4 regions of the Exiguobacterium sp. N4-1P genome follow, and region 4 is predicted to be linked to each of the others. Evidence: riboswitches for the same ligand, from Rfam matches in the RefSeq annotation. Region 4 holds a riboswitch; each other region holds the start of a gene.
The links. Region 4 has a riboswitch for thiamine pyrophosphate ahead of A0126_RS07835 (ECF transporter S component). Riboswitches for the same ligand answer to the same signal wherever they lie in the genome.
Positions count from the first base shown of each region.

Region 1: another riboswitch for thiamine pyrophosphate. It lies ahead of A0126_RS05965 (thiamine phosphate synthase); the one in region 4 lies ahead of A0126_RS07835 (ECF transporter S component).
Region 2: another riboswitch for thiamine pyrophosphate. It lies ahead of thiD (bifunctional hydroxymethylpyrimidine kinase/phosphomethylpyrimidine kinase); the one in region 4 lies ahead of A0126_RS07835 (ECF transporter S component).
Region 3: another riboswitch for thiamine pyrophosphate. It lies ahead of A0126_RS18105 (ECF transporter S component); the one in region 4 lies ahead of A0126_RS07835 (ECF transporter S component).

Region 1 is NZ_CP022236.1:1,171,762-1,179,976, reverse strand. Features, by position in the region: gene A0126_RS05985 (ThiF family adenylyltransferase) at 1-914, opposite strand, end outside; gene A0126_RS05980 (thiazole synthase) at 911-1,675, opposite strand; gene thiS (sulfur carrier protein ThiS) at 1,678-1,881, opposite strand; gene A0126_RS05970 (NAD(P)/FAD-dependent oxidoreductase) at 1,865-2,869, opposite strand; gene A0126_RS05965 (thiamine phosphate synthase) at 2,866-3,456, opposite strand; TPP riboswitch at 3,546-3,648, opposite strand; gene nagZ (beta-N-acetylhexosaminidase) at 3,715-4,947, opposite strand; gene A0126_RS05955 (OsmC family protein) at 4,944-5,369, opposite strand; gene A0126_RS05950 (MFS transporter) at 5,575-6,759, shown strand; gene A0126_RS05945 (hypothetical protein) at 6,912-7,202, opposite strand; gene A0126_RS05940 (catalase) at 7,425-8,215, opposite strand, start outside.
Region 2 is NZ_CP022236.1:517,976-526,190, forward strand. Features, by position in the region: gene A0126_RS19370 (hypothetical protein) at 1-146, shown strand, start outside; gene A0126_RS02660 (type 1 glutamine amidotransferase domain-containing protein) at 171-683, shown strand; gene A0126_RS02665 (VOC family protein) at 737-1,144, opposite strand; gene A0126_RS02670 (murein hydrolase activator EnvC family protein) at 1,405-2,856, shown strand; gene A0126_RS02675 (murein hydrolase activator EnvC family protein) at 3,060-4,334, shown strand; TPP riboswitch at 4,396-4,506, shown strand; gene thiD (bifunctional hydroxymethylpyrimidine kinase/phosphomethylpyrimidine kinase) at 4,623-5,432, shown strand; gene thiM (hydroxyethylthiazole kinase) at 5,413-6,183, shown strand; gene thiE (thiamine phosphate synthase) at 6,173-6,811, shown strand; gene A0126_RS02695 (hypothetical protein) at 6,832-7,269, shown strand; gene A0126_RS02700 (ArsR/SmtB family transcription factor) at 7,356-7,721, shown strand; gene A0126_RS02705 (CHASE3 domain-containing protein) at 7,811-8,215, opposite strand, start outside.
Region 3 is NZ_CP022238.1:287,500-295,714, forward strand. Features, by position in the region: gene A0126_RS18075 (hypothetical protein) at 1-117, opposite strand, end outside; gene A0126_RS18080 (hypothetical protein) at 121-1,341, opposite strand; gene A0126_RS18085 (alpha/beta fold hydrolase) at 1,543-2,346, shown strand; gene A0126_RS18090 (NAD(P)/FAD-dependent oxidoreductase) at 2,878-3,921, opposite strand; gene A0126_RS18095 (energy-coupling factor transporter transmembrane component T family protein) at 3,999-4,724, opposite strand; gene A0126_RS18100 (ABC transporter ATP-binding protein) at 4,690-6,255, opposite strand; gene A0126_RS18105 (ECF transporter S component) at 6,252-6,830, opposite strand; TPP riboswitch at 6,930-7,028, opposite strand; gene A0126_RS18110 (50S ribosomal protein L25/general stress protein Ctc) at 7,118-7,756, opposite strand; gene A0126_RS18115 (DEAD/DEAH box helicase) at 8,096-8,215, opposite strand, start outside.
Region 4 is NZ_CP022236.1:1,479,660-1,487,874, forward strand. Features, by position in the region: gene A0126_RS07815 (alpha/beta fold hydrolase) at 40-843, shown strand; gene A0126_RS07820 (NAD(P)/FAD-dependent oxidoreductase) at 1,375-2,418, opposite strand; gene A0126_RS07825 (energy-coupling factor transporter transmembrane component T family protein) at 2,496-3,221, opposite strand; gene A0126_RS07830 (ABC transporter ATP-binding protein) at 3,187-4,752, opposite strand; gene A0126_RS07835 (ECF transporter S component) at 4,749-5,327, opposite strand; TPP riboswitch at 5,427-5,525, opposite strand; gene A0126_RS07840 (50S ribosomal protein L25/general stress protein Ctc) at 5,615-6,253, opposite strand; gene A0126_RS07845 (DEAD/DEAH box helicase) at 6,593-8,215, opposite strand, start outside.

The DNA of each region.
Region 1 (8,215 bases), 310 kb from region 4:
GTCTCCGTCTTAAAACTGAGCAAGTACGGATTTTTCGCGACGATACTGACGACCGGGCTCAGATTCTGTTCAAGACGTTCTAAGTCACGCGCCTCATCTCCACGGACCTGGACGGCGTCACGTCCACACAATGTTGTAAACTGCACCGGCATGTGCGTCAAATACGGATAGGTCCGGTTCTCGCCGCAGGACGGGCATGATGCCTTCTTCAAAGACGCGACATTGATGCGGCTCTGTTCATTCGTCCAGACGTCGAACGCGAGCAATTCCTGCCGTAGCGCGTCCGTCGCACCGACGAGGAGCTTCAAGGCTTCCGCGACTTGATACGCGGCGACGAGTTGAATCGCCGGACCAATCACACCCGCCGTCTCGCACGTCGCTTGCCCGCGTGGTAAATGTTCGAGCAAACAATGCAGGCACGGGGTCTCGTCCGGGAGGACCGTATAGGTCATGCCGTAACTCCCGACGCAGCCGCCGTAAATCCACGGAATCTTGTGTTGCGCCGCCACATCATTGATCAGCATCCGGATATCGAAGTGATCGGTTGCGTCAAGAATCAAATCGACACCAGGAATCAATTGCGGTAATTCGTAACGCGTGACATCGGTGACGTGGGCTATAATCTCGACTTCCTGATTGATGGCATTTAAGCGGCGCTCCGCCGCGATCGCTTTCGGGACATGCTGCGCGGCATCGTCCTCCGTGTAAAGGTGCTGCCGCTGGAGATTGCTCCACTCGACGTAATCACGGTCGACGATCGTCAGCTTGCCGATTCCGGCACGGACGAGTTGTTCGGCACTTGCCGTTCCGAGTGCGCCCATGCCGATGATGAGAACATGTTTTTTTGTCAGCTCATCTTGTCCCGCCTGACCGATCGGCCGAAACCGGGTTTGCCGTGAATAACGATCCGTCATCGACTCATCCCTGTCTCGGGACTACTCGCCGTCGCGTACCGTTTCTTTTCGATCCGTCCCGCTTCAAAGCCAAGTCGTCCCGCTTCGACGGCAAGCTTCATCGCTCGCGCCATCTTGACCGGGTCTTTCGCATGGGCGACGGCCGAATTAAGTAAGACGGCGTCTGCACCGAGTTCCATTGCGTAGGCGACATCGGTCGGTGAACCGATTCCTGCATCGACGATGACTGGGACCGTCATCTGTTCGATGATGAAGCTTAAGGCCAGTGGATTAAGGATTCCTTGTCCGGATCCGATTGGGGACGCGGCAGGCATGATGGCGTGACACCCGAGTTCTTCCAGTCTTCGTGCCAACAACAGATCGTCTGACGTATACGGTAAGACGGTGAATCCTTCTTTTAATAATTCTTCCGATGCCCGCAACGTTTCGATTGGGTCCGGTAACAGCGTTTTATCACAGCCGATGACTTCAACTTTGACCATGTCGCACAGTCCGGACGCGCGGGCGAGTTTTGCCAGCCGAACCGCTTCTTCCGCTGTCTTCGCCCCCGCCGTGTTCGGTAATAAATGATACTGACTCAAATCAAGCGCCTCTAAAAAGTTCGGTTGACTCGCTTCAAAGATATCCATCCGGCGAACGGAAAAGGTCAGGATGTCTGCTCCTGATGCCTCGACTGCTTGCTGCTGTGTCGTCACGTCGGGGTATTTGCCCGTTCCGAGTAATAACCGCGACTGAAATGTCGTTTGACCAATCGTTAACATGATTAACCGCCTCCTACGAAGTGAACGATTTCAAAAGAATCGCCTGTTTGAATGGGTGTGTTTTGGTATGCTGTCCGCTCGACAATCTGTCGATTCTGTTCGATGATGACCATTTTTTCCGTCAAATTGAGATGATGAATCAATCCGTCGATTGTCGAAATCGATCCGTCAAGCGTATACGGTTGACCATTAATGGTGAGTTGCATTCGTGTTCCTCCTCGATTCATGTAATGAAAACGGACGAAGCTCATATTTCGGCGTGATTCCCGTTACCTCGTCTGCCAGGACGGACGCCGTGATCGGGGCGAGTAATATCCCGTGCCGATGATGCCCGGTCGCGACGAATAGGTGCCCGACTCCCGGGACCTGCCCGAGATAAGGCAATCCGTCCGCTGTTTGTGGACGAATCCCGGACCAGATGTCCACGATTTCCGCTTCTCTGATTGCCGGGAACAGTCGCGCCGCCGCCTGCAGGAGATGTTCAATCCCGCTGACGCTGACCCCTGTCGTCTCGTCACCGATCCGTTCCGTCGCCCCGATGATGATCCGTCCGTCAAACTTCGGAACGAGGTACACGTCGTCGCTAAACAACGTCTCGGTCAAGACATGTCCCGTAAGCCGGACGGCGAGGCATTCGCCTTTGACCGGTACCGTCGCGATCTCGACACCACTCGTCGCGAGTAACGCTTCTGATCCCCGACCGCTTGCGACCACGACGTTCCCGGCTTCGCGCTTACCGTTACTTGTCGCAACGCCGACGACGGTCGCCCCTGCCCGGAGCAGTCCCGTGACCATTGTCTGTTCTTCAATCACACCTCCGCGGGCTTTAATCGCGTGACGGAGCGAACGCGTCAACTGGACGGGATCGATTTGACCGACTGAAGCGAACCGGATGTCCCCGTCTGCACGGATCAGTCGAAACGGGTTTTCTTTATAGCCACTATCAATGCCGGTCTCATTAAACAGCTCACGGACGAGGTCGGGATAAAGCTGTCGACTCGCTGCTGCCAGTTGATGTAAGGCAGGAATCAGTTCATGATCCGTCGCAAGCATGCCGGCTGCTGCCCGCGTCGCTCCTTCACTGGAACGATTTTGCTCAAGCACGCGTACCGGTTGTCCTCGTTTGAGCAATTCGTAGGCGAGTGTCAAACCGATTACGCCTGCGCCGACGATTAACGTCTCTTTTGCTTTCATTGATCAATCACCTCGCGATACGACTGGACTGCTTCGACCGGATTTGCCTGACCGAGAATCCCTGACATCACAGCGATGCCAGCAACTCCGGTCGCGAGGACACCCGCGACATTCTCCGGCTGAATCCCGCCAATCGCGATGACGGGGACTTTTGAAAACGTGACGATTTGCGCGAGTGCCGCTAGTCCGCGCGGGGCGACGTCCTGTTTTGACGCCGTCGCAAAGACATGACCATACATGACGAAGTCGCTGTCCGTCTCAAGCGCTTCCGTCAAGGAGTGGATTGATCGGCCGATTTGTAGCTCGCTGAATTGACGCCGCACGACAGCGACGGGAATACTGCGCGATGTCAACTGGACACTTGACTTCGTCACGAGGGCGACATCGAGCCGGTCATGGACGATTAGTTTTTCACGTGGAACACCGGCGCATACTAGCTCCTCGATCAATTGGACGAGTCGGTCCGCCGACCAACCCGGTTCCCGGATATGAATCATGTCGACATAAGGCACAACAGCCGGCAAGACTTCTAGAAGATGTGTCAGCTCTTTTGTCCCGGTCGTCACAATATGTAACTTCGGACGCATACCTTCTCCTCCTTGCTACACAAAAAGGACCACCCCATGAACATGATGGAGTGGTCCGAAAAATGTCCAGGTAAGACCTGAGACAGGATGATAATCAGAAGCCACTTCCCTCCGCTAGTACGAACTAGATCAGGTTCAAAGGGTCCGGATATTTCCGTCTCAGTCTGCTGCGAGACTCCCCTAGTGTAGAACTATTTAGTGTTGGTTGGTTCATTCGTAGTCTACCATGACCGCTCGCTTGATTTCTAGTCTGACTTGTCAGTTCAGCCAATCCGTGACCGTTTTGACCTGTTCCGTCAATTGTTCACGCGTTGGAATCAGCTTCGTGTCTGCTAAATCATACGTTTGTTTCAGACGTAAGACACGTGTCACTTTCGCGTCGAGGTCAGCCCGTGATAGTGACTTGTCCTTGATCCCCTGCATAATTGCCGCATGAACATCCGTGTAAGCACCGGCTTGCGAGAACATCGCCATGTCGGCACCACGTTCGAGGGCGAGACGCGAAGCTTGGGCGAGACCATATTGTTTCGTGATCGCACCCATTACGAGGTCGTCCGTCACGATGACGCCATCGAACTTCAACTCGTCACGCAACAGTTGTTGCATGACCGGCTCTGATAACGACGACGGATTGTCTGGGTCGAGCGCCGGGAATAAAATGTGTGCGACCATCACCATTTCCGCTCCGGCATCGATTGCCGCTTTGAACGGGACGAGTTCCAGTTGCTCGAGTTGCGCTTTCGTCTTCGTCACGGTCGGTAAGCCGACATGCGAATCGACGGTCGTATCCCCGTGTCCGGGAAAATGTTTGATGACCGGCACGACATCTTCCGACTTGATTCCCTGCATTAACGGGACACCGAGCCGGGCGACATCATCCGGCTCAGCGCTCAGTGCCCGGTCCCCGATGATCGGGTTCGCCGGATTGCTGTTGACATCAAGAACCGGGGCAAAATCCATATTGAATCCATAAAACCGTGACATCGCACCAAATGCCTGTCCGGTCTTTTGCATCAATGCCGGATCGTTTTTCTGACCGAGCGTCAAACTCGGAGGTAAATGAAACGTTTGATCCGGGACACGGCTGACCCGTCCTCCTTCTTCATCGAAACCGAGGAACGCGAGCGGTTCGGCGGCTTGTGCGTCCTTGATTGCTGCCGTCAAGGTTTTCAGCTGGGCGTCTGACGTGATATTGCCTCCGAGTAACAGGACACCGCCTATCGCGTGATTGTTTAACAGACTTCGGTCCGCGTCCGATAACGTCGTCCCGCTGATCCCGATATACAGCAATTGATCGACCTTTTCAGCAGTCGAGAGTTTGGCGAGCTGACGTTTGATGTCTTGCTCCGCCTGTTCGGCAGCCGTCGGTTCGTCGGCTGCCGGCTGTTGCTGACTCGTCTTCGGTTCCGGTTTCGTCTTCGGTTCTGTTGCTGGTTCACTCGCGCATGCCGTCAAAAAGCAAGCCGTTAAAAGCAGGTAAATCGGTTTCAAAGCGGTTCCTCGTTTCGGACGCCATTGATTGAATAATAGACTTCAATTTCAGCATTCAGTGATTTCGAGACAGAACAGTATTTATCTTTTGATAACGACACGGCCCGGCGGACTTTATCGTCCGGTAAGTCGCCTTCGAGACGATAATGAATCGAAATCGTCGTAAAGCGGCGCGGGTGTTCCGTCGCCCGTTCTCCCTCAATGTCCATCTCAAACGAGGTTAACGGTAAACGCATTTTTTCTAAAATGGAGACGATGTCCATTCCCGTACAGCCGGCGACGGCGTGTAACAACAATTCAGTTGGTCGTGGTGCTCCGTTCTCCCCGTTATTTTCAGGTGCTGCATCCATTGCCAGTTGGTGTCCGGACTCCGTCACTCCACTAAAGCCCATCTTGTGATTCCATGTAATTGTCGCTTGCATTTTTCTCACTACCTTTCGATTTTTAGTTCGGTTCGCTTCGCTCTCCTTCATTATAGCGTAGTCTCACCTGAAGAAAATTGACATGCTATTCAAAATAATTCTTCTTTTCCGTTTCCATCCGATTCCCGTTCACCTGACACACGAATCATGCTATTCTGAAAAACGATAGTTTCGCGCTGCTTAGCGCTAGAATTGAGGAATTGATATGTCATCTACTACCCGTTTAAGTAAAACGGACTGGCTTTTAATCGCCACCCTCTCCTTACTGACGTTCGTCTTAGGCACAAGCGAATTCGTCATTGTCGGGATTTTATCAGAAATCGCTTCGGCCCTCGGAATTACGATTGCGAAAGCCGGCGCACTCGTCTCCGCCTTTGCGATTGCCTTCGCGATCGGGACACCGTTCACGATGTCGATCACGGGACGCTTCGAACGTCGCAAATTGATGCTCAGCCTGATCTTTGTTTGGGTCGTCTTGAACTTTTGCAGCAGCATCGCCGACACCTACTCGCTACTGCTCGCAACACGGATCGTCACGGCCGTCCTGACCGGTGTCTTGATTTCGCTTGCGATGGTCGTCGCGAGTGACAGTGTCCCGGTCGCGAAACGCGGTGTCGCCGTGTCGTTCATCTTCGGCGGCTTCACGCTCGCGAACGTCTTCGGCGTCCCGATCGGCACGTTCATCGGGCAACATGCCGGTTTTGAAGCGACGTTTTGGCTGACGACAGCCCTCGGACTGATTGCTTTTTTCGCCGTTTTCAAAGTCGTCCCGCGGCAACAGGCGACGGCGTCAAGTTCCGTTAAGGATCAACTGCGCCTGCTCGCGAACCCACGTATCATGATTGCTTTCTTCATCCCGTCGTTCGGATTTGGTGCGACCTATGTCGTCTACACGTACCTCGTGCCGATCCTCGAACTTGAACTCGAGCTGCCGCGGGCCTGGATCAGTCCAATCCTCCTCGCGTACGGCGTCGTCTCGATTTTCAGTAACATTCTGGCCGGGAAAATCGCCAGTCATAATCCGATCGGTCGGTTACGGTTTGTGTTCGTCGTGCAAGCGTTCGTCTTGGCGGCCTTATATGTCACGACGTCATCCGTCACGCTCGGACTGATCAATATCGCTTTGATGTCACTGATGTCGATTTTATTGACGACATCGACACAAATCTATCTGATTGACTTGGCGGAAAAGTTCAACCCGGAAGCAAAAGGACTCGCTGCGTCCTTGATGCCGGTCGCAAGTAACGTCGGGATCGCTTTCGGCTCCGCGCTCGGTGGACTCGTTTACGCGAGCGGACCGATGATGAATACGGCGCTCGTCGGCGGACTTGTCGCTTTGCTTGCCGCGTTGTTGACTGCAATCAGCTTCCGACTCGACCGGCGCTCATAATCAAGTAACTTGAACATAATGATCCAATGAACCCGCATCCTATAAACTGGTAACTGGTAGTACGAAAGGGAAACTAACGTTTGAGCTTCTATTCATACCCATAATAAAAGCACGATGCCCCTTTCTTCCAGGACGGCATCGTGCTTTTTCGATTATTTTTCAAACTCTAAAATCGTTTGTTGCATCGGAACACCAGACATCGAAACCGTCCGTTCAACGAAAAGATAACGTTTCCCGCTTACTAAAAAGCGGCGGTTTCCTAAGTACTCGACCTGTTTTCCGTCCTGCTTTAATTTCTGCTCAATTGCTTTGACATGCTCATCGAGCGTATAAAAACGATCGTCAAACGTCATCGTGATATTTTTCTTTTTGAAGCCAAGTAAGTAACTGAAGAAAAACCAAAATGCTGCCCCGACTGCAATGATCCCCAAAATGATTTCCATCCGAACTTCCCCCTTTGTTTAACCTATTCTACGGATACCCACCTAAAAAGTTCCTGTTTTTTTGATTATTTTGTCATTTACCAAAGGCTTATACGATTCTTTTATAAAGGGGTGAAGCGTCTGCATCAAAAAAAGAGCCTTATCTACATAATGATTGAAGTCATACGTTATTTTGACGACGTCAAAAGGACCTCCCGCAACGCTGGAAGTCCTTGACTATTCTTATTTCCGGTCCCAAAAACGTGCTTGGGCGATGCCTTCGATGAACGAATCAAAATGATCCAAGTTATGTTCTTTGAATAAGAAGACACCCGGTTGATCCGTTTCAACACGGCACTTATCGAGTACTGAGTCATCATGGAGATGTAACGCCAGCGGTTTAGCATGTTTATACGTGTTCTCGATAAATTCGAGCACGTCGTCCGCTACTTTTGAAGATGCGCTGATTAAGAATGCGGCGTCAAACAAACTTGAATCGACCGTATCATACGTTTCTTTTACTTTCATTTCACCTAGTGTATAGGCTTTTTTACCAACGAGGCTGTAATTGATGTTATGCTCCGCCAGTTTTTCGACCCACGCCTTCACCTGATTTGCATCCACGTCCCCTGCAAGCAACAGAGCAACACTGCGCGTATCCGTTTTTCGAATCGTATGTTCCATACTGAGGGCATCTGAGCGTTTCTCTGATTGAACCCCTTCATCCGTCGTCGGTACCGCAACGTCAATGTTCTCCGCAACCTCTTTCGCGAGGGCATGGTCGATATGATTCAGCAAATCCACGGCATTCGTTTTGACAACATCAGATTCACACTTTCCGAGCTCGAAGCTGTAGGCATCACGAATGTGTTGTTGTTCAACAGCAGTCATGCTGTTGTAAAAGAGCTTCGCCTGTGAATAAAAGTCGAGGAAACTTTCACTCCGGCCACGCACTTTATGGCCGTCGACTTTTTCCTGGTAATGTTCAAAACCGCCTTCTTCGACCGGGACAGGCTCAGGCTGATTTTCATTCA
Region 2 (8,215 bases), 960 kb from region 4:
CAAACGAAAAGTTAGAAGATGAGCGAGAGCGTTTAACTGAACAAGAACGCAAACTGTCATCCGAGCAACAAGAGGAAATTCTTGAAGGAAAGAACGCTATGCCGGATGATCCGATTTCACCTCGCGATCGTGGACAAGATAAGTAATATAGACATTGGGGGATGATTTTAATGGGTAAAAAAGTAGCAGTCGTACTCGCGGACCATTTCGAAGATGTCGAGTTCACAGGACCAGTCGACGCATTAAAAGGGGCAGGTCATGAAGTGACAGTCATCGGTTCAGAAAAAGGTGCAGAACTCGTTGGTAAACAAGAAGATGCAAAAGTCTCTGTTGATGTCACGATTGATCAAACATCACCGGCAGACTATGATGCGCTGTTGATTCCGGGTGGATTTTCACCAGATTTATTACGTGAAGACGAACGTTTTGTCTCTTTCGTAGAAGAGTTCGATATGTCGAAGAAACCAGTCTTCGCGATTTGTCATGGTCCACAATTAATGATTAACGCTAAAATTGTTAAGGGGCGCAAGATGACAGGGTATAAATCAATCCGAATCGATTTGGAAAATGCTGGGGTTGATTTCGAAGACACTGAAGTCGTCGTCGATGATAACTTCGTCTCGAGTCGTCAACCAGATGATATTCCGGCGTTCAACCGTGAAATGTTAGCGAAGCTCGCATAAGTTCATGCAAAACAAATCCCCTTCACAGGTCGTGTAGGGGATTTGTTTTTGCGTTAAGCGTTTGGGTAATCGCAAAGCTCAGTGATGACCCCATGTGAATGCCTCGGATTCATGTAAATCAAACGACGGCCAAAAGGCGTTGACCGGTACGTATCTTCGAGGAACGTAAGTCCCTGTTCTTTTGCATCGAGAATCGCTTGATCTAAATCGTCAACGCGGTAAGCGATGTGATGTACCCCTTTACCACGTTGTTTTAAGAAACGAGCGATTGGGCTGTCAGCGCTTGTTGGTGTCAGTAGTTCAATGTGTGCATCTTCAAATTCAATGACAGCGATATTCGATGCCACGCCTGGAGCGGGGTTTGAATATTCACGGACTAATTTCCCTCCTAAAATTGTTGTATAAAAAGTAATGGCTTCTTGCATATCACGGACGGCAATTCCAGTATGATCAAGTTTCACTATAATTCCTCCCTTACACCACTAGTGTGCCAAAACTTCCCTCAAGGTGCAACGCGCAGGTATTTTCACTAAAGGAGCTTCATCGTATTACATAATTAACCAATAAACTTATACAAAATGAAATCTCACTGAAATATAATAGAGGCAAAATGAATGCTATAATCAAAAACGTTCTTATAAAATTTAAACATTAAAATGAAATTTAAATAAAGCATACTTTTGACTACAATAAAATTATAGAGAAAAAGAGGGAATACTACATGAAAAAAACGTTTACGTCGCTCATCGTTTCCGCACTTGTCCTTTCATCAACTCCTTATTTTGCATCAGCAGATGATTTAAGTGAACAAAAAGCTAAAAACGAACAAAAGCAACAAGAAAACCAAAATACACAAAAAAATCTTGAGTCTTCTGTGAATCACGAAGGTGAGAAAATTTCGAAGACACAACAAGAAGTGAATCGTTTAGACGAAGCATTGAATGAAAAAATGTTTGCCGTCGAAGCAAAAGATCGTCAAATCAAGGCGACAGAAGCTGAAATCGTCGAACTTGGTAAGCAAATCGAAAAATATAAAGCCAAGCTGAAACGTCAAGAAGAATTGCTCGGCGATCGTTTACGTGTCATGCAAGAAAATGATGGTAATTCGATTAAATGGGAAGAAGTCATCTTTGGTTCGAAAGATGTCGGAGATCTCGTCAGCCGTGTGCTAGCGGGGAAATCCATCTCACAACAAGATGATAAGATGATTACGGATTACCAGAACACGCAAAAGAAATTAGCGAATGCCCAAGCAGAACTTAAAGATAAAAAAGCAAAGCTTGTGACAGAGAAAAAAGAATTAAAGCGTCAACAGGCAGAGCTCGAACAACAAATCAGTGAACGAAACAAACGCATTAAAGAACTTAAGAAGCAAAAAAAGAAATTTGAGACACAGTTGATGGACGCGAAAGAAGTTCAACAAATCTTGATTGCGCAAGAAAAAGCAATCGCGGCAGAAAAAGCGGCACGTGAACGTGAAGCACGGATTGAAAAAGAGCGCAAAGCACAAGAAGCACGAGAAGCAAAAGCCCGTGCTGAAGCTCAAGCAGCACAAGCAGCAGCCGATCAGGCAGCGGCAGAAAAGGCAGCAGTTGAGCAAGCTGCAGCAGAAAAAGCGGCAGCCGAGCAAGCTGCAAAACAAGCAGCGCGTCAAAAAGCAACAACGAATTCAACAAAACAATCAACGCCGACACCAGCGCCTGTAACACCAAAACCAGCACCAGTAGCACCGAATCCAGCTCCGGCTCCAGCTGCATCTTCAGCATTGTTCATTCATCCGACAAGTGGTGCGACTACACAAGGATACGGCTCAGCAAGTGGTGAAAATGGGTATGGATTCCATAATGGAATCGACTTTGGTGCACCGGTTGGAACACCAATTGTCGCAGCAGCAACAGGAACTGTCATTACGGCTTCTAGTAGTGGTCCTTACGGAAATCACATCATGATTGCTCACCAATTGAACGGAAAAACGTATACGACGGTTTACGCGCACATGAGTTCATTGAATGCGCGTGCAGGACAACGTGTCAGCCAGGGACAACAAATCGGTGCACTTGGTAGCACGGGTAACTCGACTGGACCACACCTACACTTCGAAATTCATGTCGGTGGGTATATCTACAGCGGAACAGGCCCTGCAAATAGTGTTAATCCTATGTCAATGTTATAAAATCGTAAAAGAACCTCTACATTGTAGAGGTTCTTTTTTATACAGTTTGAATAATTAGTTGTTATATTACAAAATAACGTTTTCATTTGAAATGTAAATGAAATTTTTCTGAAACTATTACGGTGCTATAATCAATTTCAGATAGTTTCACTACGGAACAGGACTTCAAAAATCGAATTCATACATAAGCGAGGAACTCACATATGCTAAAAAAGTTATTTTCTACCGTACTATTAGGGACGTTATTATTGACGAACACCCCAATCACTCAAGCGGCTACAATCAAAGAAAAGAAAGCAGATAATGCAGCTGAACAACGTAAACTAGAAAAATCAATCAAAAAACAAGAATCTAAAATTTCAAAAGAGCAACGTCAAATCAATGCGATTGATGCAGCAATCAATGAAAATATTTTTCGTGTCTCAGAAAAAAATAAACAGATTCGTCAGTTGAATGAACGAATTGAAGAGCTTGAGGCAGACATTATCCATTATGAAGAAATGTTAAAACGCCAGGAAGAGCTGTTAGGAGACCGCCTTCGTGTGCTTCAAGAAAATGATGGGAATTCGATTAAATGGGAAGAAGTCATTTTTGGTTCGAAAGATCTTGGCGATCTCTTTAGTCGTGTGATGGCAGGGAAAAAAATTGCTGAACAAGATGACAAGATGATTTCTGCTTACCTTGAAACGCAAAAAAAATTAGCTGATGCTAAAGCGACGCTTGTGGATAAAAAGGAAGAGCGAGTGAAAGAAAAAGAAGCCCTTTTGGTTCAAAAAAAGGAACTCAAACAGCAAATGAAAGCACGTAGTGCAACCTTAAAAAAATTACGTCAAGGTAAAACAAAATTTACGACAAAACTTCTGAATGCGAAAGAACTTCAAGCGACATTAGAAGCGCAAGAACGTGCGATTGCGGCAGCAAAGGCAGCAGCTAAAGCAGCAGCGGAAAAGGCAGCAGCTGAAAAAGCGGCAGCGGAAAAGGCGGCGGAGGCGGCGGAAAAAAACAACGCCGGGACGTCTAAGAAGGTCGTAAGTGCTACGCCAGTCGCTAGTGTTCCGAGTGGTTCGGCGCAGTTCGTTCGCCCTGCGTCAGGAAGTGTTTCACAAGGATTCGGACCAGCGAGTGGTGCGAATGGGTATACTTTCCATAATGGTGTCGACTTTAGAGGGTCAGTCGGATCATCAATCGTCGCAGCAGCTTCAGGAACGGTCATCACAGCAGGAAGCGGTGGACCGTACGGAAATCACGTGATGATTTCACATTTCTTGAATGGGAAAGTGTATACAACAGTTTACGCGCATATGAATTCATTATCAGTTCATGCTGGACAAACGGTCTCGCAAGGGCAACAAATCGGTACGCTCGGAAATACGGGAAACTCGACGGGCGCACATCTTCATTTTGAATTGCATATTGGTGGTTACCAATACAGTGCGACAGGACCAGCTAACACAGTTAATCCATTAGCATACTTATAAAAACGAGCTTCGGCTCGTTTTTTTTATGGCGCTATGCTACAGTGAAAGAGAAATTTAAATCATGAGCAACTAGGGGAGCTGGAGGAATCTGGCTGAGAGGAAAACCATTCTGTTTTCGACCCTATCACCTGATCTGGATAATACCAGCGTAGGAAAGTTGAGATTGAAGACATGAATAAGTGACCACACTCGTTGGTTTTTCATGGCGTCGTCTGCTTTTTTACAGCGGACGGCGCTTTTTTTCGTTCCGCTTTCTCCTTGTGCTCTCATAGAAAGTGAGGTCTATCGATGAAACATGTACTGACGATTGCTGGATCAGACTCTAGTGGTGGAGCTGGAATTCAAGCCGACTTAAAAACTTTTTCTGCTCTTGGGGTTTACGGTATGAGTGTAATTACTGCTATCACAGCGCAAAATACGTTAGGCGTACAAGCAGTTGAAGATGTATCACCAACGCTTGTCGAAGCCCAGTTGAACTCGATTTTTAGCGATATTCGTGTAGATGCCGTTAAAATTGGGATGGTCTCGAATGAAAAAACGATTCAAGTCATTGCCAAATGTTTGAAACATTATCAGGGACCAGTCGTCTTAGACCCCGTGATGGTCGCAAAAGGGGGGCATGCGCTGTTAAGGAAATATGCTGAACAAGCATTAATGGAGCATTTGATGCCGCTTGCAACCTTGACGACCCCGAATATTCCGGAAATGGAACGCATGTTAGGGCAAGCGATTTCGACAATTGATGAAATGAAGCTGGCGACGACGGAATTCGCACAAAAACGAGACATCGCTATCCTGTTAAAAGGCGGTCATCTTGAAAGTACGGATGCCTCGGATATTTTATACACGGAAGGGAGGCATCATCTGTTTCAGGAGGCACGATTAAAACGCCAGCATACACATGGTACTGGATGTACATTGTCTTCCGCGATTGCGGCACGTCTTGCGCTGGGAGATTCCCTGAAGGATAGCGTGATTTATGCTAAACGGTACGTAACTGAAGCAATCCGGCATGGATTTGCCTTAGGGAACGGAATCGGACCGACACATCACTTTTATGACATTTGGAGGGAAACGGATGCTTACAACCATTCATGATAAAAAACCATTAATTCATCATTTAACGAATGCGGTCACGATTAATGAGTGTGCCAATATGACCCTTGCGCTCGGGGGTTCACCTGTCATGGCGGAAGATATCCTAGAAGTCGAGGAAATGGTTGGACATGCAGATGCTGTCGTTATCAATATCGGGACATTGAACGCAGCTTCACGAGCGTCGCAATTGTTGGCAGGTCAAACGGCTAACCGATTGAAGAAACCGATTATTTTAGATCCAGTCGGAATGGGGGCGACGACACTTCGGACACAATTCACGAAAGAGTTACTCGAAGCAATTCATTTTACGGTCATTAAGGGGAACGTCTCTGAAATCAAGACGCTCATCGGTCAAGTCGGACGTTCAAAAGGAGTCGATGTCGCTTCCGGAGAGACATTAGATTTTCAAGTCGTCCATGAGTTTGCTGGACGGCTCGGGACGACTCTCGTCGTAACGGGACCGGTTGATTTCATTACAGACGGCAAGCGACAAGTAAAACTAACCGTAGGAACGCCACGACTCGGACACATTACAGGGACAGGTTGCATGACGGCATCGCTCATCGGAACCCTACTTGGAGCAGGGTATGATGCATTCGAAGCAGCGACCTATGGGACGTATTTAATGGGAAAAGCGGGTGAAGTCGCAGATGAAGCAGCGGGACTTGGTGATTTCCGGATGGGGTTGTTCAACGCAATCAGCTTGACTACAGAAGAAAGTTTGAAAGGGGTATTGACCAGTGGAGAATGATTACACGGTTTATGCGGTAACAGATCGGCGCTTTCACCCGGACGTTGCCTTGATTGATGCGGTCGAAGCAGCAATAAAAGGTGGCGCGACGATGGTCCAGCTTCGTGAAAAGCAGGCGCAAGGGAAAGAATTTCTCGAACAAGCGAGTGACTTGAAGAAAATGATGTCTCGTTACGGCGTCCCACTCATCATCAATGACCGGATTGATATCGCACAAATCGTCGGTGCAGGTCTGCATATCGGGCAAGAGGACATCCCTTTGAAGGAAGCACGTAAGCTGTTACCGGAAGCCACGATTGGGGTTTCTGTTTCCACCGTTGAACAGGCAATCGAAGCAGAGCAAGACGGGGCAACTTATCTTGGCGTAGGGTCGCTCTATCCAACGGCGACAAAAGACGATGCGAGTCAGATGACAAACGAAACACTCCGGGCGATTCGCCGGGCTGTTTCCCTTCCTCTCGTCGGGATTGGTGGAATCACACATCATGTGGTGCCCGACTTATTCGAGATGCTTGAAGGATATGCCGTCGTCTCTGCCTTATTCGCAGCACCAGATATTGAACGTGCGGCACGAGAGTTCAAAGAGGCGGTTCAGACTGCGCGTCAAATAGTATCAGACCGGGTATAATCACTGAAGAGGTGATGTACGTGAAATGGCAAGTCATTCGCTTTCGGGGAGGCTGGATTCGGTATCGAATCGAACCACAAATCATTCGAATCGACAACCGTGGAAAGTATCATTTAGGTTGGAAATTGTTTCCCTATCCGAATCGTTATGCATTTGAATTGGCGGTTTTGTTAAAAAACAAACACCAACAACGATATAAACGGCCGCTGTTGATTAAAACGGCATCCATCGCTACGGAAATCTGGGGCCATACACACCTCGATTTATTTTATCGAGTGATGTTACAAGTACCGTTACCACGCTTCCTATCGAATCGATATAAGGAGCGATTGCGAAATACAAGTATCATCGATATCGGTGTACGGGCTGTCGATACTAATCGAATCGTTTGGGATATCGGGAATCGATTAGGGGGATGGGCAGTTTTTCGTACAATCCAAAAAAAACATCGGAAATGAATCTTCACCTCGCGAATCATCGTAGTCATCTTACTTGCATTTGTTGTTTTAGGATGGTGCAATAGTTTGGAGGAGAGGTGAAGACAGTGGAGGCACCACGCTGTGAGACGATTGCGATCGATAAAAAACGTGCTACTGAAATTGGTCATGCCGTTGAGAAAATCCCGACGCTTGAGATTGGGAAATTGTTTAAAGTGTTATCGGACGCAACGCGTCTACGAATCGCTTATGCATTGACGGTCGAGCGAGAACTTTGTGTTTGTGACGTATCGGCATCAGTTGATTGTTCGATTGCGACGGCTTCGCATCACTTAAGAACGTTATTGAAACAAGGTCTCGTCAAATATCGTAAAGAAGGAAAAGTTGTCTATTATTCACTTGATGACCATCATGTCTCGTCGTTAGTTCATTTGGCAATGGAGCATGTGAATGAAGGAAAGGCTTCTTCTTGAGAAAAATATAAAAAACGCACCGCAGTCCGATAAAGAACTGCGGTGCGTTTTTTAGCTTTTTCACGAAGCTAATCGTATGAAACAACAGATTATTTGATTCGATGGAAGAACGTGATGGTCACACTGATGAGTAGAAAGGCTAAAATGGATAGACTAAAGCACATCCGTTTATAGGATGCTGTCACGAGCGCCGTATTTTCGAGTTCTTGATCTAATTCGGTATACAATTGATCTTTAACTTGAGCAAGATCTTCAAGAATGGTCTGCGTGGTCTGCGTCGATTGTTTCGCTAAAGCGGTAGCTGCCTGTGAACCGTTTGTTTCATAAAGGCTGAAAACGGTTTCGATTTCTTTTTCCCATGCATTGTTACGGACCAATAAATCTTTAATCGGTACAGGTGTTTCGTTCGAAGCATTGAGCACACGGCGTAAATCATGAATTTTGGTCGTGCAGAAGTAGTATTGTTCAATGTAGCGGTCGTCTTCATAGAGCAA
Region 3 (8,215 bases), on a different contig from region 4:
GCTGACGTTTAACGTATCGTAAAGGTCCGGTACATAGCTGAACTGAACCGGTTCCGGATCTTCAGCACAGCCACTTAAGAATACGAGGCAGAGGGCCAACACGAACCGTATGCGCATATCTCATTCCCCCTCAATCTGTTCCGCGAGCTGTGCAGCCAGCTCACCTGACAATTTTGTACCTTTTTTCGAGGTTGTGTCTTGCAGGTAGACATCTGTTTTCTGGGCACGCTTTTTTAAATACACGGTGAACGTTTGTGTTTTCCCCTTGTCGACGAGTGTAAAATACTGAAGCGACGGTTTATTTCCTTGCGGTTGCTCGAGGGTGACCTGTTTCAGTTCGTTCGCGAGGGCAAGTGATAATTCATCCGGCATGATCCCAATTTTGCGGATGTTGCCTTCTTGCAGGGACTCGATCGTCGGGTGGAGGAAACCTTTGATTCCGTCATTGCGTTCTTCATCATCCATTTCAAATAACTTCACCTTCTGATAGACCGGCTGATACCGTAAGGACAACGTTTTTTCTTCCATATCATCCAGGTCATTTTTTGCGCGTAACGTGACATACGGAATCGTTTGGTTCGCCGTAAGTGTCTCCGGTAAGGGATGATACGTCATGTCGACTTTTTCCTGATCATATGTCGTCATTACGATCCGGTCCTGCAGGTACCAACCGGGACTTTCGAAAGTAATCGAATGATATGTCGCATTTGCTCCGTTCCCGCTCGGACGCGTCGTCAAATAAAAGTCTGTCGTCTGGTTGATGAACGAAGTCGGGACATCGACGAGCACGTGCTCTTTGTTGTTCTCTGTCAGGATGACGAGTATTTGTCCTGCAATCGGCATATGTAAGTTATGGAAGGGTGCGAGACGACGGCTGAAATCACCCTCTGTTTTCGCTTCACGATTTTGATCCGCATGGCGTGTCCGTTGTTTTTCCGTCACCGGGAAAAATGTCGGCGTCTGCAAGGGCGTTTTGTCCGTTCCTTGTTCTACCTTCACCCACGGATGGTCTTTCGCTTCGACCGGATGAATTTTTAATTGATGCGTATCCCGCGACCGGCAGGCGAGGTACAGGTTTTCTTTTTCAGCGAGATAAAAGACCTCGGTTTGAGCTCCATACATTTCAAGCGTTTTTAAGGAAAAGTACATCTCATATGTATTAAGGATCCGGTAGGATGAGGGCAGTGCCGTCGTCTTTTTATTCTTGCACGTTTTTAACAATTGTTTTTTCTCTTTCGTCGATACATCGTCTACGAATTGATGATCGGTAAAACGTTCGACTGACCAGTACGCCGGTACGGACTCAAGCTTCAATAAACGTTCTTGACCGCACCCGGTCAAGACGAGACTGCAGGCCAGTCCTAATGCCAGTGACCATGATTTAATGACAATCCCTCCCCGTCGTTTTCTACTTATTTTACCATATATTTTTCCATATTTTATCTATTTTTCATTTCACTTTAACCTTAAGATGTTAATAATCTATCAGAACGGGTAATACTCAATCATCATGAATTTCACTACTACACGGGGGTTATTCAAATGGGTACATTCATTCAAGCAGTTGACGGAACTAAAATTTATGTCGAAGATGTCGGTTCAGGACAACCGGTCGTCATGTTACACGGATGGCCAGCGAATAACAACATGTTCGAATATCAAAAGAATGCCTTGCTCGACGCCGGCTACCGTTACATCGGAGTTGATTACCGCGGCTATGGCAAATCGGATGCTCCAGCCAGCGGATATGATTATGCAACGATGGCATCTGACATCGATCAAGTCATCACGCAGCTCGAACTGAAAGACGCAGCGTTACTCGGCTTTTCAATGGGGGGCGGGATTGCGTTACGCTATCTGCTCAACCACGGATCGAGCAAAATCTCGAAATTGATTCTTGCGGGTGCTGCAGCTCCGGTCTTCACGCAACGGGAAGGGTACCCGTACGGGATGACAAAAGACGAAGTCGATGACTTGATTGCCGATACGAGAAAAGACCGTCCGGCGATGCTTGAAGGATTCGGAAAAATCTTCTTTGAACAAGACCATTCAGAACCGCTGACACAATGGTTCCACAACTTAAGTGTCGCAGCCTCTTCTCACGGCACGATTTTATCGGCAATCGCCTTGCGCGACGAAGACTTACGGAATGAATTGCCGCAGATTGACGTCGAGACGTTAATCATTCATGGCAAAAAAGATAAAGTCTGTCCGTTTGAATTTGCGGAAGAGATGCAAAAAGGAATCCCGAACTCACGCATCGAACCATTTGAAGAGAGTGGGCACGGGACGGTACTCGATGAACGCGAAAAATTCAACGACACGTTACTTGCTTTCTTAAAATAATCAAAGACACGAAACAGCCATCGTAAGTATGCGATGGCTGTTAAAGCTGTAGCTAAACGGTTATGAAGCCTGAAAATGCTATATCGAGATGCGCTTTCCTGTCTCACCTCGTATTCAAAGCGGCAATCGTTCGCAGTTCTAAGCGATTCAAGACAGATTACGCTCTAAACCGTCTGCATATTTGGATTTATCTCACGGTATTCCCTAAAAAGCGTCACGTTTCGTTGACTCCTACGGGAAAAAGTGCGTTTTTAACGCACTTTCAGAGGCAGGCAAGACCCTGCTCGTTGTCCGTTAGGATCAAGGAGCAACGGCTTGCGCCTCGCCCGAGGAAAGTAACGAAAAAAGACGCTTGATTTCCTGATAGCACGTTGTCTACAGTCTGAAACAGCCATCGCAAGTATGTGATGGCTGTTTTTGTGTCTAGATTGAGGAATGAATACCTCTCTGTTTTAGGAGGTTCCACATGCAGACACCTTAGTGCACGTTCCGCCTTGAACCGAACACCCAGTTCATTCGAAATTCGAGTTCTTATGTTGTATAACTTTTGATGAACCGGCGATCGATCCATTGTTTCAAACGCCAGCTCAAATGATTCGTCTGATAGTGTCGTCCGTAAAGCAAGGTCCCTTGCTGATGTCCCATCGAAAGAATCGTCAAGTAACGCGCTTGCGGCCGGAACGTCCGCAAACGTTCCTGATTGATGAAACGAAGAAGGTTCTCATGCAAGACCGGTGCTTGCCGGACGGCGGTTACACCGTTCTTCGGTGTGTTCGGATATGCGGCGAGCGTCGCACAGTCGCCGACGGCAAACAGAGAAGGGTCCTCTAGCGACTGGAACGTCTCGTGGACGAGCAAAAATCCGCGGTCGTCACAATAGAGGCCGGATGCCTTGAACAGATCCAGTGCTGACGCGCCACCTAAAAACAGGACGGCATCCGCTTTGAATGATTGACCCGACTGGAGCCGGACGGTTTGCTCATCAAGAGAGAGGAACCGGTCGACGATGCGTGTCACGCCCAGCGTATCCAACCGGTCAAGGATGCTTGCTTCTGCCGGGTGTCCTGCGAGGAGCGGTTCATCATGGACGAGTGTGACCGAACAACCGTCCGATTGGAATGAGGCGGCCATCTCGATTGCAGCAGCACCGCTCCCGACGATGACGGGCGACGATGCCTCTTTAAACTGACGGAGCGCCTGATCGATTTGATAATTCGGCTTGATCGTGACGCGTGACGTCGCATCTGAGACATTCCAGTCATTCGAACCGATGTTACACGATACAACATCATAGGGAATGATTTGACCCGATTGACAGAAAACTTGTTTCGTTTGCGGATCGATTCGCGTGACACGGTCCTCCATCAATGTCTTTCCGTGAAGAGAACAGAGTGCTTTGACATCGACCCGGGTCTCCTCGAGTCGATACGTGCCGTCCGCAAGACCGGAGAACATTCCTGAATAATACTGGTAACGGGACGGGTTGATGACGATCCATTCAACATCCGGATGCGTTCCTTCCTTGATACATTCTAAATGGGCATGACCTGCCCCGACTAATACGATTCGTTTCAAACCTTCACCTACTTCTTTAAATTAACTGCTTCCGAAACTATGATTCCCTGAATCCGTCTGCGTTAATCTAATGAATGTCATAGGACAATCCGAAGCAAGCTCGCCACGAGACAAACGAGACAAAAAAACACTTGATCGTGACGCGTCACGACAGGACGGACATAATACGTCCGCTCGGCCTGAAACCGACGCGCTTCCATCGCAATCGCGATTTGTTCCGAACGGATGATACTGTTCGTAAAAAGCGGTAAACTGATGGCGAAAAACGTCTGCCATGGCCAAATCGAGTGCTGTTGCCGGACACGCCGTGCTTGACGGATTGTTCTTATTTCCTGCTGAAAGATCGGAATAAAACGAATCCCTGCTAAAAAGCCGTATGCGAGACGGTCCGGAAGGCGGCACTGATGAATCAGGCTCATGACGAACCGGGTTTGGTCGGTCGTCGCGATGAACGTCAAACTGAGGAAGACGAAGGCGAGCATCCGCAGTGCAATCAACCAGGCATGACCGATACTTTCTTCCGTGACGCGAAACCAACCGAATGACCAAACTTCCGTACTGCCTTTTCCGAAGGCTGCCATCATCCAAAATGTCAGCAAGAACAAGACGAGGTAGGGGGAGACCCGTTTGGCGAGCGTCAACAGTGACCAACCGGAGCAGCCCAATCCGACCGCAGCGAGTAAAAGTAAGGCTATCGTTTCGCGTAACGTCGGTGCCGCAATCAAGAGCACCATCACGTACAGGAGGGCACCGAGCTTGAGTGCCGGATTAATACGTGCGAGCGGGGAGTCGTTTTCCTGCACGACGTTTCACCTCCTCGAGTTGCTGATACAAATACGATAACGGACGAGAGAGTTGGTTATGCTCGAGTAACGTCTCGTCTTTAAACAAAGTGTCCGGTGTGCCGTCGAACTGAAGTCGCCCGTCACCAAGGACGAGGACCCGGTCGGCATACTGGTGGACCAGCTCCATGTCATGCGTCACCATGATCAGCGTCGTCCCGTTTAATCGCGCCTGCTCGAACATCTCGATGAGTTGACTTGTCGTCTCGGCATCTTGACCGAACGTCGGTTCATCGAGTAACAGGACGTCTTTTGGTTCTAACAACATCGTTGCGACGCTGAGCCGTCGCTTTTGACCCATGCTCAGGGCGAGGGGCGACTGACGGGCGACATGGGTTAACCGGTAGGATTGCAACGCCGTTTCAATCCGCTCCGGCGTCGGTGCATCCATGCTGATTACGAGCTCGTCTTCGACCGTCTGCTTGAGAAATTGGAGCTCTGGCTGTTGAAAGACGAATCCGACGTGTCGGTAATAGCTCCGACTTTTCCATGTCCGCAGTTCTTTTTCGAACAAGCGGACCGTACCGCCTTGCGCCGGAATCAATTTCGCCAGTGTTTCGAGCAACGTGCTTTTCCCGGCACCGTTCGATCCGACGACCATGATCCATTCTCCGGCGTGTGTTGCAAGCGACAGGTTATCGACAATCACTTGCTTACGGCGTCCTAACGCGGTGCGCGTCAGCGCGAACGTCGTGTCGTGCCGAACCGGAGGACGGTTGTTAGTCACTTTTCGTAACCGCCCCGCCTGGGAAGAAGCGGGGGGCACGGTTTCCAGTTCATACGGGTAGAGGAGCGGTGTTGCAATGCCGCGTCGTTCGAGTTCAGCGCGATGCTGACCGAAGACATCAAGCGGCGGACCATCACGTAAAATCGTTCCACCGTGATCGAAGACGAGCACCCGGTCACTGAACGTCACACAGCGGTCAAGCTGATGTTCAATCAGAACGAGCGTCAACGTCCGGTCGTGATGGAGTTCCTCAATCAGCTGCATCAAAACCCGATGTCCTGCCGGATCGAGTTGCGCCGTCGGTTCGTCAAGCAATAGAATATCCGGCTCAAGGGCTAGGACGCAGGCGAGGGCGAGTCGTTGTTTCATCCCTCCTGACAGTTGCATAATCGGTGTCGTCAGCGGCACATCAAGGCCGACACGTGCCAGTACGGCGTCAACCCGGTCATCCATCTGACTGCGGTCGACTGAGCGATTTTCAAGACTAAAGGCAACTTCCGCTCCGACGGTCTGCATGCAGAACTGGTCGTCCGGATTTTGAAAAAGGATTCCGACCGTCCCATTCGTTTTGCAGTGGCCGCTGACATCGGCTTCGATCGCGTCAGGTAATAAACCGGCGAGAACATGTAAAAACGTCGTTTTCCCACTGCCGCTCGGTCCGACGAGCAACGTCGTTTCCCCTTCGTGTAGCGTCACCGTCACCTTGTGCAGGACGTTGTCATGTTGCCCCGGATAGCGGACAGACAAGTCGTTACAATGAATCATGCTGCATCCGGCTTCCGCCGCTTACGCCCGATCGCATAACCGTTCAACGTCCCTGTCTTGACGAGCGCATCGACGATGACTTTCGCAAGTAATCCACCGAGCAATGCACCGCTGACGAGTTGAAGGGAAAACGTCAACAGAAGTGTCGTCGTCGTATAGTAGGCGAAACCATTGACGACAAGACTATAGACCATACTACCGATTGCGGCGAACATTCCGGATAGAACTAACGTCATTGTGTTGAACTTCCGGTATCCGAAGAGGGCAAAAGCGATTTCGGCACCGATTCCTTGAGCGAAACCAATCAATAAGGCCGATAATCCGAAGTGACTCCCCGTGAATAATTCGACAGCCGCGGCGACGACTTCTGCAATCAGTGCTGCCCCGGGCTTTTGAATGATGTAGGCGACAAGCGGACTCGCGATGACCCAAATCCCGAACATCCAGTTCGATCCGACCGGTCCGAAGATCGCGGAAATCGGTAACCACAATGTCGACCACCCTAAGTAGAGTACCCCGCAAGCAACCGACAACATCATCATGACAATGATTTCTTTCATTTTCCAACTGTTCATGTTCCTATCTCCCTTTGGCACAACCACCAGACAAACAAAAAGACCGCCCTCTATGAAAGAGAGCGGTCGCTGAATCTGCAAACATGCAGAAAAATTGAACGAATTACCGCTCCACTTTCCTACGCTAGTATGAACTAGATCAGGTTCAAAGGGTCCGAAGTGAATCGTCTCAGCCAATGGGCTCCCCTAGTGGATGTGCATATAGTGTGTACGCTATTTACTGTACCGACTCTACCGACAGTTGTCAATACAGATAAAAACCCTCCGCGAGGGGAGGGTAAGAAAAATTATTCTTTTTCTTCCGTTTGTTCTTCAGTAGAAACTTCTTCTGTCGCTTCAGCTGGTTCTTCAGCATCTGCTTCTTCGAGATCCGCTTCAAGTGTCGATTCGACGACGGCAACGACTTGAATGTCACCTTCCGTAACGATACGGTATTCTTTTTCTTCCGGCAAATCCGAAACCGATAGAGAATCACCGAGGTTAAGATTTGTCACATCGACTTCGACGCGTTCCGGTAATTTATCTGGTGTAGCTGCAACTGTTACTTTAAAGAGTGTTTGTGAAAGATATCCACCAAGTTTTGCACCAGCCGCTTCGCCGACGAGGACGATATCTGTTTCGACTTCTGTTTCTTCATCCATTTTAACAGCGATGAATTCAACGTGCTTGATTGTTGGTGTGAAGATATCCATATCGAGTTTGTTGATCAGTGTGTTGACTTTTTTACCACCGATTTGAAGTGCAACAAGTGCATTCTCACCATGTTCGCGAACGACTTTGATCAATGCTTTTTCGTCAAAGGCAATCGGTGTACTTTCCACTTTGTAACCATACACGACACCAAGAGCTTTTCCTTCATGACGTAATTGCTTTCTAAGTGAGCGTGGGCGTACTTCGCGTTCTTCTACTTTTAATGTTACTGACATGTTCATTTCCCCCTTGAATTTGGTATAGCCCTCAAAAGGTAATGAAGAAAGGAGTGGAACGAATCGTTCCGGATCAAGACGGTGCATCGAATGCTATTTCAAATTGATTTCATAAAAATGAAGATCGAAGTGAGTGGTTAGCATTTCTCTCCCAGGTCATTACGCTGATATTGAGAAACATGTGGTTGTAAAAGCAACTCGCTGATGCGGTGCTATGATAGTTATACCCCCGTAACATTAAAAGCTAAACATCAACCGGCGAAAAAACGATAGCCAGAAACCTGTTCTCCCTAGAGCAGCAACGGTTTACATCCTATTAAGAAATCGGTGCCTTTCCTCTTATTCAAGCAATTGAACCATCTCATCGACCGATAACGCAAGTGACGCCGGTTGTTCAAGTATGTCCGTCACGAGTGTCGCTTTCCGTTCCTGCAGCTCGATGATTTTTTCTTCGATCGT
Region 4 (8,215 bases):
AATCATCATGAATTTCACTACTACACGGGGGTTATTCAAATGGGTACATTCATTCAAGCAGTTGACGGAACTAAAATTTATGTCGAAGATGTCGGTTCAGGACAACCGGTCGTCATGTTACACGGATGGCCAGCGAATAACAACATGTTCGAATATCAAAAGAATGCCTTGCTCGACGCCGGCTACCGTTACATCGGAGTTGATTACCGCGGCTATGGCAAATCGGATGCTCCAGCCAGCGGATATGATTATGCAACGATGGCATCTGACATCGATCAAGTCATCACGCAGCTCGAACTGAAAGACGCAGCGTTACTCGGCTTTTCAATGGGGGGCGGGATTGCGTTACGCTATCTGCTCAACCACGGATCGAGCAAAATCTCGAAATTGATTCTTGCGGGTGCTGCAGCTCCGGTCTTCACGCAACGGGAAGGGTACCCGTACGGGATGACAAAAGACGAAGTCGATGACTTGATTGCCGATACGAGAAAAGACCGTCCGGCGATGCTTGAAGGATTCGGAAAAATCTTCTTTGAACAAGACCATTCAGAACCGCTGACACAATGGTTCCACAACTTAAGTGTCGCAGCCTCTTCTCACGGCACGATTTTATCGGCAATCGCCTTGCGCGACGAAGACTTACGGAATGAATTGCCGCAGATTGACGTCGAGACGTTAATCATTCATGGCAAAAAAGATAAAGTCTGTCCGTTTGAATTTGCGGAAGAGATGCAAAAAGGAATCCCGAACTCACGCATCGAACCATTTGAAGAGAGTGGGCACGGGACGGTACTCGATGAACGCGAAAAATTCAACGACACGTTACTTGCTTTCTTAAAATAATCAAAGACACGAAACAGCCATCGTAAGTATGCGATGGCTGTTAAAGCTGTAGCTAAACGGTTATGAAGCCTGAAAATGCTATATCGAGATGCGCTTTCCTGTCTCACCTCGTATTCAAAGCGGCAATCGTTCGCAGTTCTAAGCGATTCAAGACAGATTACGCTCTAAACCGTCTGCATATTTGGATTTATCTCACGGTATTCCCTAAAAAGCGTCACGTTTCGTTGACTCCTACGGGAAAAAGTGCGTTTTTAACGCACTTTCAGAGGCAGGCAAGACCCTGCTCGTTGTCCGTTAGGATCAAGGAGCAACGGCTTGCGCCTCGCCCGAGGAAAGTAACGAAAAAAGACGCTTGATTTCCTGATAGCACGTTGTCTACAGTCTGAAACAGCCATCGCAAGTATGTGATGGCTGTTTTTGTGTCTAGATTGAGGAATGAATACCTCTCTGTTTTAGGAGGTTCCACATGCAGACACCTTAGTGCACGTTCCGCCTTGAACCGAACACCCAGTTCATTCGAAATTCGAGTTCTTATGTTGTATAACTTTTGATGAACCGGCGATCGATCCATTGTTTCAAACGCCAGCTCAAATGATTCGTCTGATAGTGTCGTCCGTAAAGCAAGGTCCCTTGCTGATGTCCCATCGAAAGAATCGTCAAGTAACGCGCTTGCGGCCGGAACGTCCGCAAACGTTCCTGATTGATGAAACGAAGAAGGTTCTCATGCAAGACCGGTGCTTGCCGGACGGCGGTTACACCGTTCTTCGGTGTGTTCGGATATGCGGCGAGCGTCGCACAGTCGCCGACGGCAAACAGAGAAGGGTCCTCTAGCGACTGGAACGTCTCGTGGACGAGCAAAAATCCGCGGTCGTCACAATAGAGGCCGGATGCCTTGAACAGATCCAGTGCTGACGCGCCACCTAAAAACAGGACGGCATCCGCTTTGAATGATTGACCCGACTGGAGCCGGACGGTTTGCTCATCAAGAGAGAGGAACCGGTCGACGATGCGTGTCACGCCCAGCGTATCCAACCGGTCAAGGATGCTTGCTTCTGCCGGGTGTCCTGCGAGGAGCGGTTCATCATGGACGAGTGTGACCGAACAACCGTCCGATTGGAATGAGGCGGCCATCTCGATTGCAGCAGCACCGCTCCCGACGATGACGGGCGACGATGCCTCTTTAAACTGACGGAGCGCCTGATCGATTTGATAATTCGGCTTGATCGTGACGCGTGACGTCGCATCTGAGACATTCCAGTCATTCGAACCGATGTTACACGATACAACATCATAGGGAATGATTTGACCCGATTGACAGAAAACTTGTTTCGTTTGCGGATCGATTCGCGTGACACGGTCCTCCATCAATGTCTTTCCGTGAAGAGAACAGAGTGCTTTGACATCGACCCGGGTCTCCTCGAGTCGATACGTGCCGTCCGCAAGACCGGAGAACATTCCTGAATAATACTGGTAACGGGACGGGTTGATGACGATCCATTCAACATCCGGATGCGTTCCTTCCTTGATACATTCTAAATGGGCATGACCTGCCCCGACTAATACGATTCGTTTCAAACCTTCACCTACTTCTTTAAATTAACTGCTTCCGAAACTATGATTCCCTGAATCCGTCTGCGTTAATCTAATGAATGTCATAGGACAATCCGAAGCAAGCTCGCCACGAGACAAACGAGACAAAAAAACACTTGATCGTGACGCGTCACGACAGGACGGACATAATACGTCCGCTCGGCCTGAAACCGACGCGCTTCCATCGCAATCGCGATTTGTTCCGAACGGATGATACTGTTCGTAAAAAGCGGTAAACTGATGGCGAAAAACGTCTGCCATGGCCAAATCGAGTGCTGTTGCCGGACACGCCGTGCTTGACGGATTGTTCTTATTTCCTGCTGAAAGATCGGAATAAAACGAATCCCTGCTAAAAAGCCGTATGCGAGACGGTCCGGAAGGCGGCACTGATGAATCAGGCTCATGACGAACCGGGTTTGGTCGGTCGTCGCGATGAACGTCAAACTGAGGAAGACGAAGGCGAGCATCCGCAGTGCAATCAACCAGGCATGACCGATACTTTCTTCCGTGACGCGAAACCAACCGAATGACCAAACTTCCGTACTGCCTTTTCCGAAGGCTGCCATCATCCAAAATGTCAGCAAGAACAAGACGAGGTAGGGGGAGACCCGTTTGGCGAGCGTCAACAGTGACCAACCGGAGCAGCCCAATCCGACCGCAGCGAGTAAAAGTAAGGCTATCGTTTCGCGTAACGTCGGTGCCGCAATCAAGAGCACCATCACGTACAGGAGGGCACCGAGCTTGAGTGCCGGATTAATACGTGCGAGCGGGGAGTCGTTTTCCTGCACGACGTTTCACCTCCTCGAGTTGCTGATACAAATACGATAACGGACGAGAGAGTTGGTTATGCTCGAGTAACGTCTCGTCTTTAAACAAAGTGTCCGGTGTGCCGTCGAACTGAAGTCGCCCGTCACCAAGGACGAGGACCCGGTCGGCATACTGGTGGACCAGCTCCATGTCATGCGTCACCATGATCAGCGTCGTCCCGTTTAATCGCGCCTGCTCGAACATCTCGATGAGTTGACTTGTCGTCTCGGCATCTTGACCGAACGTCGGTTCATCGAGTAACAGGACGTCTTTTGGTTCTAACAACATCGTTGCGACGCTGAGCCGTCGCTTTTGACCCATGCTCAGGGCGAGGGGCGACTGACGGGCGACATGGGTTAACCGGTAGGATTGCAACGCCGTTTCAATCCGCTCCGGCGTCGGTGCATCCATGCTGATTACGAGCTCGTCTTCGACCGTCTGCTTGAGAAATTGGAGCTCTGGCTGTTGAAAGACGAATCCGACGTGTCGGTAATAGCTCCGACTTTTCCATGTCCGCAGTTCTTTTTCGAACAAGCGGACCGTACCGCCTTGCGCCGGAATCAATTTCGCCAGTGTTTCGAGCAACGTGCTTTTCCCGGCACCGTTCGATCCGACGACCATGATCCATTCTCCGGCGTGTGTTGCAAGCGACAGGTTATCGACAATCACTTGCTTACGGCGTCCTAACGCGGTGCGCGTCAGCGCGAACGTCGTGTCGTGCCGAACCGGAGGACGGTTGTTAGTCACTTTTCGTAACCGCCCCGCCTGGGAAGAAGCGGGGGGCACGGTTTCCAGTTCATACGGGTAGAGGAGCGGTGTTGCAATGCCGCGTCGTTCGAGTTCAGCGCGATGCTGACCGAAGACATCAAGCGGCGGACCATCACGTAAAATCGTTCCACCGTGATCGAAGACGAGCACCCGGTCACTGAACGTCACACAGCGGTCAAGCTGATGTTCAATCAGAACGAGCGTCAACGTCCGGTCGTGATGGAGTTCCTCAATCAGCTGCATCAAAACCCGATGTCCTGCCGGATCGAGTTGCGCCGTCGGTTCGTCAAGCAATAGAATATCCGGCTCAAGGGCTAGGACGCAGGCGAGGGCGAGTCGTTGTTTCATCCCTCCTGACAGTTGCATAATCGGTGTCGTCAGCGGCACATCAAGGCCGACACGTGCCAGTACGGCGTCAACCCGGTCATCCATCTGACTGCGGTCGACTGAGCGATTTTCAAGACTAAAGGCAACTTCCGCTCCGACGGTCTGCATGCAGAACTGGTCGTCCGGATTTTGAAAAAGGATTCCGACCGTCCCATTCGTTTTGCAGTGGCCGCTGACATCGGCTTCGATCGCGTCAGGTAATAAACCGGCGAGAACATGTAAAAACGTCGTTTTCCCACTGCCGCTCGGTCCGACGAGCAACGTCGTTTCCCCTTCGTGTAGCGTCACCGTCACCTTGTGCAGGACGTTGTCATGTTGCCCCGGATAGCGGACAGACAAGTCGTTACAATGAATCATGCTGCATCCGGCTTCCGCCGCTTACGCCCGATCGCATAACCGTTCAACGTCCCTGTCTTGACGAGCGCATCGACGATGACTTTCGCAAGTAATCCACCGAGCAATGCACCGCTGACGAGTTGAAGGGAAAACGTCAACAGAAGTGTCGTCGTCGTATAGTAGGCGAAACCATTGACGACAAGACTATAGACCATACTACCGATTGCGGCGAACATTCCGGATAGAACTAACGTCATTGTGTTGAACTTCCGGTATCCGAAGAGGGCAAAAGCGATTTCGGCACCGATTCCTTGAGCGAAACCAATCAATAAGGCCGATAATCCGAAGTGACTCCCCGTGAATAATTCGACAGCCGCGGCGACGACTTCTGCAATCAGTGCTGCCCCGGGCTTTTGAATGATGTAGGCGACAAGCGGACTCGCGATGACCCAAATCCCGAACATCCAGTTCGATCCGACCGGTCCGAAGATCGCGGAAATCGGTAACCACAATGTCGACCACCCTAAGTAGAGTACCCCGCAAGCAACCGACAACATCATCATGACAATGATTTCTTTCATTTTCCAACTGTTCATGTTCCTATCTCCCTTTGGCACAACCACCAGACAAACAAAAAGACCGCCCTCTATGAAAGAGAGCGGTCGCTGAATCTGCAAACATGCAGAAAAATTGAACGAATTACCGCTCCACTTTCCTACGCTAGTATGAACTAGATCAGGTTCAAAGGGTCCGAAGTGAATCGTCTCAGCCAATGGGCTCCCCTAGTGGATGTGCATATAGTGTGTACGCTATTTACTGTACCGACTCTACCGACAGTTGTCAATACAGATAAAAACCCTCCGCGAGGGGAGGGTAAGAAAAATTATTCTTTTTCTTCCGTTTGTTCTTCAGTAGAAACTTCTTCTGTCGCTTCAGCTGGTTCTTCAGCATCTGCTTCTTCGAGATCCGCTTCAAGTGTCGATTCGACGACGGCAACGACTTGAATGTCACCTTCCGTAACGATACGGTATTCTTTTTCTTCCGGCAAATCCGAAACCGATAGAGAATCACCGAGGTTAAGATTTGTCACATCGACTTCGACGCGTTCCGGTAATTTATCTGGTGTAGCTGCAACTGTTACTTTAAAGAGTGTTTGTGAAAGATATCCACCAAGTTTTGCACCAGCCGCTTCGCCGACGAGGACGATATCTGTTTCGACTTCTGTTTCTTCATCCATTTTAACAGCGATGAATTCAACGTGCTTGATTGTTGGTGTGAAGATATCCATATCGAGTTTGTTGATCAGTGTGTTGACTTTTTTACCACCGATTTGAAGTGCAACAAGTGCATTCTCACCATGTTCGCGAACGACTTTGATCAATGCTTTTTCGTCAAAGGCAATCGGTGTACTTTCCACTTTGTAACCATACACGACACCAAGAGCTTTTCCTTCATGACGTAATTGCTTTCTAAGTGAGCGTGGGCGTACTTCGCGTTCTTCTACTTTTAATGTTACTGACATGTTCATTTCCCCCTTGAATTTGGTATAGCCCTCAAAAGGTAATGAAGAAAGGAGTGGAACGAATCGTTCCGGATCAAGACGGTGCATCGAATGCTATTTCAAATTGATTTCATAAAAATGAAGATCGAAGTGAGTGGTTAGCATTTCTCTCCCAGGTCATTACGCTGATATTGAGAAACATGTGGTTGTAAAAGCAACTCGCTGATGCGGTGCTATGATAGTTATACCCCCGTAACATTAAAAGCTAAACATCAACCGGCGAAAAAACGATAGCCAGAAACCTGTTCTCCCTAGAGCAGCAACGGTTTACATCCTATTAAGAAATCGGTGCCTTTCCTCTTATTCAAGCAATTGAACCATCTCATCGACCGATAACGCAAGTGACGCCGGTTGTTCAAGTATGTCCGTCACGAGTGTCGCTTTCCGTTCCTGCAGCTCGATGATTTTTTCTTCGATCGTGCCTTTCGTGATTAATTTAATGACTTCGACCGTCTGTGTTTGTCCCATCCGGTGTGCCCGGTCAGCCGCTTGCTGTTCGACAGCCGGATTCCACCAACTGTCATATAAGATGACAGTATCCGCCGTCGCCAGGTTCAGTCCGGTGCCGCCCGCCTTCAGTGAAATCAAAAACAGATCGACTTCGCCTGCATTAAAACGGTCGCAGCGTTCGAGACGCTCCGCAATCGGTGTATCCCCGCGCAGTTCGAAATGAGGGAGGTGCAACTCATGCAGGTCGTTCCGAATCAAATCGAGCATTTTTGTAAACTGTGAAAAAATTAAGATCCGTTTGTCTGCTGCCCGTTTTTCTTGAATCAAGGCGAGCAACCGGTCCCGTTTCGCCGACCGGCCGCGGTAGTTTTCGACGAACAACCGGGGGTCGCAACAGATTTGCCGGAGCCGGGTCAATCCGGCGAGTAACTTCATCCGTTCTTCCGGTTTTGACTGATCGAGATGCTGTAACGTCTCGAGCTGTAACTTTGCCAAGTGGGCGGCATAGAGTTTTTTCTGTGCCGCCGTCAGTTCCGTGTACTGATGGACGACTTGTTTCGCCGGCAACTGTTGCAAAACATCTTTTTTCGTCCGGCGCAGCAAAAACGGTTCGACGAATTGTTGGACGTCCCGTGCTGACCAGTCGAGAAACCGTTGCCGGTCCGGCAAGAGTGCCGGGAAGACGACGTCAAAGATTGACCAGAGATCAAGCGTCTTGTTTTCGAGCGGCGTCCCCGTCAAGGCAAACCGCCGCGTCGCCCACAGTTGTTTTAAGCTGACCGTCGTCTGCGACCGTGGATTCTTCAGATGTTGTGCTTCATCAAAAAAGATACAATCGTAATGGATCGTTTGATGATTTTTGATGTCGAGCCGGAGCGACGGGTAGGAGATGATGAGAATGACGTCGTCCGGCAAGTCTTCGAGCTGTCGTAAGCGCGACGCACGACTCCCGCTGAGCACACGGACGGTGCGTGTCGGAGCAAAGCGGTGCAGCTCTGCTGCCCAATTGTAGAGGAGTGACGCCGGGGCGACGATCAAGACACGTGCACTCGGGAGCGTTTCGATATAACCGATGGCTTGGATCGTTTTGCCGAGTCCCATCTCGTCCGCTAAGATGCCATGACAGTCGTGTGCCGCAAGACTCTTGAAGAAGCGGACGCCGTCTTGCTGATACGGCAAAAGTTGTGTCGCGAGCGGTTCCGGTAACGCCAGTCGCTCTGTTTTTCCGGCTTTCATCTCGAGCAATCGTTCCTTCAGTTGACTGTGGACCGTCAAGAAGGCAGCCGGGGTCAACAGGGCCAAGTTCGGCACGGCAGGAACGGTCAATTCCGCTTCAAGTAACGTCTGTTCCGTCGCTTCGACTTCCTGTAACAGCCGTTTGATTTGCGTGAAGGCACGGTCTTCAAGCGACAGCAATTGTCCCGAACGTAAACGGTGGTACGTCTTTTGCGTCACGAGTGACGCGAGGACCGC